Thermus aquaticus: one gene and its partner. The protein of the gene in region 1 interacts with the protein of each later gene in a pairwise test. Links are inferred from orthologs where the notes say so. Each region holds a gene or a part of one and is shown in the gene's direction. Other genes may lie near its edges.

Region 1 (3,497 bases):
CCAGGTGGCCCGGGGGGAGCTTAGTCCCCTGGAGGTGGCCGAGGCCTACCTCAGGCGGGTTCGCGAGCTGGACCCAGGGCTAAAGGCCTTCCTCACCCTGAACGAGCGCCTTCTGGAAGAAGCCAGGAGGGTGGAAAGGGACCTGCCCCTTGCGGGCCTACTTGTGGCGGTCAAGGATAACATCGCCACCAAGGGCCTGCGCACCACGGCGGGAAGCCGCCTCCTGGAGAATTTCGTTCCCCCCTACGACGCCACGGCCGTGGCCCGGCTCAAGGCCCAAGGTGCCCTCGTCCTGGGCAAGACCAACCTGGACGAGTTCGGCATGGGCTCCAGTACCGAGCACTCCGCCTTCTTCCCCAGCAAAAACCCCTTTGATCCCTCCCGGGTGCCCGGGGGGAGCAGCGGGGGAAGCGCGGCGGCGGTGGCCGCCGACCTGGCCCCCCTGGCCCTGGGGTCGGACACCGGGGGGAGCGTGCGCCAGCCCGCGAGCTTTTGCGGCGTCTATGGCCTCAAGCCCACCTACGGGCGGGTGAGCCGCTTTGGCCTCGTGGCCTACGCTTCCAGCCTGGAAGGGATCGGCCCCATGGCCCGATCGGTGAGGGACCTGGCCCTCCTCATGGACGCCATGGCGGGCCTGGACCCCATGGACGCCACCAGCCTGGACCTTTCCCCAAGGTTCCAGGAGGCCTTAGAGGAGCCCCTTCCTCCCTTGCGCCTCGGCGTGGTGCGGGAGGGGCTTTTCGGCAACAGCCCCGGGGTGGAGCGGGCCCTGGAGGAGGCCCTTGGGGTCTTCCAGGGGCTTGGCCTCAGGGTGAAGGAGGTGTCCTGGCCCTCTTTGCCCCTGGCCCTGGCCGCCTACTACATCCTGGCCCCGGCGGAGGCTAGCTCCAACTTGGCCCGCTACGACGGGACCCTCTTTGGGACTAGGGCGGAGGGGGAGGAGGTGTGGCAGGTGGTGGAGGCCACCCGGGCCCGGTTTGGCCTCGAGGTCAAGCGCCGGGTTCTGGTGGGCACCTTCGTCCTCTCCAGCGGCTACTACGAGGCCTACTACGGCCGAGCCCAGGCCTTCCGCGCCCGCCTCAAGGCCGAGGCCAGGGCCCTCTTCCAGGAGGTGGACCTCCTGCTCCTTCCCACCACCCCCCACCCCGCCTTCCCCCTGGGGGGCCGGCCGGACCCCCTGGCCATGTACCGGGAGGACCTTTACACCGTGGGGGCCAACCTGACGGGCCTCCCCGCCCTCTCCCTCCCCGCCGGGTTTGAAGGGCACCTGCCCGTGGGCCTCCAGCTCCTGGCGCCCTGGGGGAAGGACGAGCTCCTCCTGAGGGCGGCTTTGGCCCACGAGGAGGCCACCGCCCGGGCCTTCCTCAAGACGCCTTTGGGGGAAGCCCTGTGATGGACCCCGCCTTTCGCTACCGCATGGCCACCCGCATGGCCCGCCGTCTCCGGGCCGAGGGGAGGCCTCTACCCCTTCCCGCCCTGGGCGAGGCCCTGGGCCTGAGGGGCCCCGTGGCCCCGGTGGTGGCCCCCCTCCTGGACGGCCGCTTCATCAGGGAGGAGGAGGTGGGGCTTTGGGAGTGGCGCTACCCCTTTCCCCACCCCGAGGAGGCGGTGGTGGTCCTGGACCTGGAGACCACGGGCCTGGCCCCCGGCCTCAACGAGATCATTGAGGTGGCCCTGGTGCGCCTGGAGGGGGCAAGAAGGGTGGCCTTCCAGAGCCTGGCCCGGCCACGCCGCCCCCCAAGCCCCTTCATCCAGCGCCTCACCGGCATCACCTTGGAGGAGCTGGAGAAGGCCCCACCCCTGGAGGAGGTCCTCTTCCGGGCCTACCCTCTCCTCGAGGGGGCCACTTTGGTGATCCAGAACGCTTCCTTTGACCTGGGGTTTCTGCGCCCCGCTCTGGGGGAGCTGGGCCTGGAGCTAGAAAACCCCGTGGTGGACTCCATCCGTCTCAGCAAAAGGGCCATGCGGGGCCTCAGGCGCTACGGCCTGGACGCCCTTTCCGAGGTCCTGGAGCTTGCGCCCAGGGCGGAGCACCGGGCCCTTTTGGACGTGGAGAGGACCCTGGCCGTGGTCTACGAGGTGTACTATATGCTCACTTCAGGGAGCCCCCGCCCCCTGGTGGACTTGGGGAGGTGATATGACCGCGCGCTATGTCCTGACCAGCACCTGTATCCACACGGGCACCATGGCCCTCACCGCCTCCTTGCGCCAGCGCCTTCTCGGGAAGGAGCGCGTCCTCTTTGTGGACGAGGACGGGGAGGTCTACGAAGGGGAGGTGGACTGGAAGGCGGGCGTGGTGCGGGGCCTGGCCCCCTACTACGCCAAGCGGCGCCTGGCCGCCAACGAGGCCATCCTCCTCCACTTCCGGGGGGAGGAGATTGAGCTCAAGGCCCTGCCCAGGGCCTCCCTCCGCGCCCCCCAGCCGGAAAAGCCCCAGGAGAAGCCCAAGGAGGAGGTTAGGGGGCCCGAGAAAAAGCGGGTGCGGGTCACCCCGTACCCCAAGGAGGTGCTCTTCCCCCACGAGCCCAAGGCCCTGGAACCCCCTGGGGCCACCGAGGACCTGGGGCGGCTGGGCTTCTTCCTGGAGGGAGGCCCCCCTTGGGTTTACAAGGCCCCGCTGGGGCGGAGGCAGGTGGTCCTGGCCCTTTTGCGCCTGGGGGAGGGGGAGGCCGCCCTCCTCAGGCCCTACCAGAAAGAGGGGGCCTACGCCGCCTTCCTGGCCCCGGAATCCGAGAAGGGGGCCGTGCCCCATGGGGTGGGCTACCTTTCCCCCGAGGCCCTAAGCCGCCTGGTCCGCCTCAAGGCCCGCTTCCCCATCACCCCTCTGGACCTCGAGGACCTCCTTAAAGGAGGGCGGGTGGACCTGGAGGCGGTGGAGGCCCTGGAGGATCGGCTGGTGGCGGAGCTTTCCGAAAGGGGGGCCTTCGCCGTCTTTTTATTGCTCCTTTCCAAGAGGCGGCTTGGCGAGGTGCTTCTCCTTTCCGACCTGGAGGCCGAGGCCCTCGAGGAGGGCCTGGTGCCCGAGGTGGTGCGCCAGGGGGTGGAGCTCCTCTCTAAGCCCCCCTTCCTCGTCCTCAAGCGCCTGGCCCCGGGGGAGTTCCTCCTCCGGCAGGAGGTGGAGGAAGCCCTGAGCGACCTCCAGGCCTTCGCCGAGGGCCTGAAGGCCAGGCTCAGCCGCGTCCGTGGGAGCGCTTGACGGGGGAGGCTTCGCCCAGGGCCAGGTCAAAGCTCCGCTTGGCCCGCTCCTTGAGGGCGGCCACCTTTTCCCAGTCGGGGTAGCGGCCGTAGACCGCTGCCTTGGAGAGCTGGATGGGGTCGCCGGGAAGCTCCTGGTAGAAGGCGCCGGTCTCCTTGGCGAAGGCGGCCACCTTGGGGTCGTAGGAGAGGGCGGCGAAGGGGGTACCGGCGGCCGCCGCCAGGATCAGGCCGTGAAGCCGCATGGAGATCACGTACCCCGCCTGGGCCGCCAGGTAGAGGACCCGCCTGGGGTCGGCGGT
Region 2 (4,212 bases), 870 kb from region 1 along the record:
GTGGCCGTGGGGGGGCGTGGGGTGGAGGGCCAGGTCGTGGCGGGCCAGGAAGTTCCAGACCTCTTCCCGAAGCTGGCCTAGGGTCATGGGGCCCAAAGGTCCTCCGCCCGGATCCCGCCTAGGACCCCTTGGAGAGGGGTAATCCCACCCCATGCTGGCCCAAGCCAGCATGGGGGCCCCGGCAAAAGGTTCTCGGGGAAGCTACCAGGCATGGTAGGCCGAAGGAAACAGGAAACAAGGGTATAAGGGGCCGGCTCCGCTTTGGGGTGAAGAGGGCCTCGAGGGCCTCTTCCTGGGGGAAGGGCGCGTCCATCACCTGCCCCAAGTCTAAGCCCTAAACTGGTGGGGTATGGGGTCCAAGCTCAAGTTCGCCCACCTGCACCAACACACGCAGTTCTCCCTCCTGGACGGGGCGGCCAAGCTCCAGGACCTCCTGAAGTGGGTCAAGGAGACCACGCCCGAGGACCCCGCCCTGGCCATGACCGACCACGGCAACCTCTTCGGGGCCGTGGAGTTCTACAAAAAGGCCACGGCCATGGGGGTGAAGCCCATCATCGGCTACGAGGCCTACGTGGCGGCGGAGAGCCGCTTTGACCGCAAGAGGGGGAAGGGCTTAGACGGCGGCTACTTCCACCTCACCCTTCTCGCCAAGGACTTCACCGGCTACCAGAACCTGGTACGCCTGGCCTCGAGGGCCTACCTGGAGGGTTTTTACGAAAAGCCCCGCATTGACCGGGAGATCCTGCGGGAGCACGCCCAGGGCCTCATCGCCCTCTCCGGGTGCCTGGGGGCGGAGATCCCCCAGTTTATCCTCCAGGACCGCCTAGACCTGGCCGAGGCCCGCCTCAACGAGTACCTCTCCATCTTCGGCGACCGCTTTTTCATTGAGATCCAAAACCACGGCCTCCCCGAGCAGAAAAAGGTCAACCAGGTCCTCAAGGAGTTCGCCCGCAAGTACGGCCTGGGCATGGTGGCCACCAACGACGGCCACTACGTGCGCAAGGAGGATGCCCGGGCCCACGAGGTCCTTCTCGCCATCCAGTCCAAGACCACCCTGGACGACCCCGAGCGCTGGCGCTTTCCCTGCGACGAGTTCTACGTGAAGACCCCGGAGGAGATGCGGGCCATGCTTCCCGAGGCGGAGTGGGGGGACGAGCCCTTTGACAACACCGTGGAGATCGCCCGGATGTGCGACGTGGACCTGCCCATCGGGGACAAGATGGTCTACCGCATCCCCCGCTTCCCCCTCCCCGAGGGGCGCACCGAGGCCCAGTACCTCAGGGAGCTCACCTTTTTGGGCCTCCTAAGGCGCTACCCCGACCGCATCACCGAGGCCTTCTACCGGGAGGTCCTCCGCCTTCTGGGAACGATGCCCCCCCACGGGGACGAAAGGGCCCTGGCCGAGGCCCTGGCCCGGGTGGAGGAGAAGGCCTGGGAGGAGCTAAGGAAGCGGCTTCCTCCTCTGGAGGGGGTCCGGGAGTGGACCGCCGAGGCCATCCTTCACCGCGCCCTTTACGAGCTTTCCGTCATTGAGCGCATGGGCTTCCCCGGGTACTTCCTCATCGTCCAGGACTACATCAACTGGGCCAGGGGCCACGGGGTCTCCGTGGGGCCGGGAAGGGGGAGCGCCGCCGGGAGCTTGGTGGCCTACGCCGTGGGCATCACCAACATTGACCCCCTGCGCTTCGGCCTCCTCTTTGAGCGCTTCCTGAACCCGGAGCGGGTCTCCATGCCCGACATAGATACCGACTTCTCCGACCGGGAGCGGGACCGGGTCATCCAGTACGTGCGGGAGCGGTACGGGGAAGACAAGGTGGCCCAGATCGGCACCTTCGGGAGCCTGGCCTCCAAGGCCGCCCTCAAGGACGTGGCCCGGGTCTACGGCATCCCCCACAAGAAGGCGGAGGAGCTGGCCAAGCTGATCCCCGTCCAGTTCGGCAAGCCCAAGCCCCTACAGGAGGCCATCCAGGTGGTGCCGGAGCTAAGGGCGGAGATGGAGAAGGACGAGCGGATCCGCCAGGTCATTGAGGTGGCCATGCGCCTCGAGGGCCTGAACCGCCACGCCTCCGTCCACGCCGCCGGGGTGGTCATCGCCGCCGAGCCCCTTACCGACCTGGTGCCCCTCATGCGGGACCAGGAGGGCCGCCCCGTGACCCAGTACGACATGGGGGCGGTGGAGGCCTTGGGGCTTTTAAAGATGGACTTCCTGGGCCTCCGCACCCTCACCTTCCTGGACGAGGCCAGGCGGATCGTCAAGGAGTCCAAAGGCGTGGAGCTGGACTACGACCGCCTTCCCCTGGACGACCCCAAGACCTTTGAGCTCCTCTCCCGGGGGGAGACCAAAGGGGTCTTTCAGCTGGAGTCCGGGGGGATGACAGCCACGGTGCGGGGCCTGAAGCCCAGGCGCCTGGAGGACATCATCGCCCTGGTCTCCCTCTACCGCCCCGGGCCCATGGAGCACATCCCCACCTACATCCGCCGCCACCACGGCCAGGAGCCCGTGAGCTACGCCGAGTTCCCCCACGCCGAGAAGTACCTGAGGCCCATCCTGGACGAGACCTACGGCATCCCCGTCTACCAGGAGCAGATCATGCAGATCGCCTCTCAGGTGGCGGGGTACTCCCTGGGGGAGGCGGACCTACTCCGGAGGGCCATGGGAAAGAAGCGGGTGGAGGAGATGCAAAAACACCGGGAGCGCTTCGTTCGGGGGGCCAAGGAGCGGGGCGTGCCCGAGGAGGAGGCCAACCGCCTCTTTGACATGCTGGAGGCCTTCGCCAACTACGGCTTTAACAAGAGCCATGCAGCGGCCTACAGCCTCCTCTCCTACCAGACCGCCTACGTGAAGGCCCACTACCCCGTGGAGTTCATGGCCGCCCTCCTCTCCGTGGAGCGCCACGACTCCGACAAGGTGGCCGAGTACATCCGGGACGCCCGGGCCCTGGGCATCCCCGTTCTGCCCCCGGACGTCAACCGCTCCGGCTTTGACTTCAAGGTGGTGGGGGAGGAGATCCTCTTCGGGCTTTCGGCGGTGAAGAACGTGGGGGAGATGGCCGCCCGGGCCATCCTGGAGGAGAGGGAGCGGGGAGGGCCCTTTAAGAGCCTGGGGGACTTCTTAAAGCGCCTCCCCGAGCAGGTGGTCAACAAAAGGGCCCTGGAGTCCTTGGTGAAGGCGGGGGCTCTGGACGCCTTCGGGGATCGGGCCAGGCTCCTGGCCTCCCTGGAGCCCCTCCTCCGCTGGGCGGCCGAGACCCGCGAACGGGGGCGGAGCGGCCTCGTGGGTCTCTTCGCCGAGGTGGAGGAGCCCCCTTTGGTGGAGGCTTCGCCCCTGGACGAGATCACCATGCTCCGCTACGAGAAGGAGGCCCTGGGCATCTACGTCTCCGGCCACCCCGTCCTCCGCTACCCCGGGCTCAGGGAGGTGGCGAGCTGCACCATAGAGGAGCTTTCCGAGTTCGTGCGGGAGCTTCCGGGAAAGCCCAAGGTCCTCCTTTCCGGCATGGTAGAGGAGGTGGTGCGCAAGCCCACCCGCTCGGGGGGGATGATGGCCCGCTTCACCCTCTCCGACGAGACGGGGGCCCTGGAGGTGGTGGTCTTCGGCCGGGCCTACGAGGGGGTCTCCCCCAAGCTCAAGGAGGACATCCCCCTCTTGGTCTTGGCGGAGGTGGAGAAGGGCGAGGAGCTCAGGGTCCTGGCCCAGGCGGTCTGGACCCTCGAGGAGGTCCTGGAAGCCCCCAAGGCCCTGGAGGTGGAGGTGGACCACGCCCTACTAGACGAGAAGGGGGTGGCCCGGCTCAAAAGCCTCCTAGACGAGCACCCGGGAAGCCTCCCTGTTTACCTCCGGGTGCAGGGGCCTTTTGGCGAGGCCCTCTTCGCCCTGAGGGAGGTCCGGGTGGGGGAGGAGGCTTTGGGCCTTCTGGAGGCCGAAGGGTACAGGGCCTACCTGGTGCCGGACCGGGAGGTCTTTTTGCAGGGGAATGGGGGCGGGCCTAAGGAGGAGGTGGTGCCCTTTTAAGTACCCCACCGCGGCGAGAGCCTCGGTGGGGGCCCCAGAAAAGCCCTTCCACATGCTGGCGCAAGCCAGCATGGGGGCCCCGGCAAAAGGCTCTTGGGGAGCTTACTAGGGCTGGTGGGCCGAAGGAAACAAGGGCATAAGCCCCAATGGGTGCGCCCAAAAAGAAAGGAGCCGGGCTTGGGGCCCGGCCCCCAGTCCCT

Evidence for each region.
Region 2: the proteins of BVI061214_RS08635 (region 1) and dnaE interact in binary tests that used the Escherichia coli proteins (3 or more experiments, as listed by UniProt). The link is inferred for Thermus aquaticus from one-to-one orthologs.

Annotation. Positions count from the first base shown.
Region 1 is NZ_LHCI01000106.1:1,406,209-1,409,705, forward strand. The notes cover bases 265-3,264. They hold BVI061214_RS08635 (3'-5' exonuclease), read left to right. Parts: upstream 265-1,392; coding sequence 1,393-2,136; downstream 2,137-3,264. Other genes in these bases: gatA (Asp-tRNA(Asn)/Glu-tRNA(Gln) amidotransferase subunit GatA), read left to right, coding at 265-1,393; BVI061214_RS08640 (hypothetical protein), read left to right, coding at 2,138-3,196; csaB (polysaccharide pyruvyl transferase CsaB), read right to left, coding at 3,171-3,264. Also shown: more of gatA, read left to right, coding at 1-264; more of csaB, read right to left, coding at 3,265-3,497. UniProt on the Escherichia coli protein: DNA polymerase III is a complex, multichain enzyme responsible for most of the replicative synthesis in bacteria. The epsilon subunit contain the editing function and is a proofreading 3'-5' exonuclease.
Region 2 is NZ_LHCI01000106.1:539,279-543,490, forward strand. It holds dnaE (DNA polymerase III subunit alpha), read left to right. Parts: upstream 1-349; coding sequence 350-4,012; downstream 4,013-4,212. Other genes in the region: BVI061214_RS03880 (5-formyltetrahydrofolate cyclo-ligase), read right to left, coding at 1-87. UniProt on the Escherichia coli protein: DNA polymerase III is a complex, multichain enzyme responsible for most of the replicative synthesis in bacteria. This DNA polymerase also exhibits 3' to 5' exonuclease activity. The alpha chain is the DNA polymerase catalytic subunit.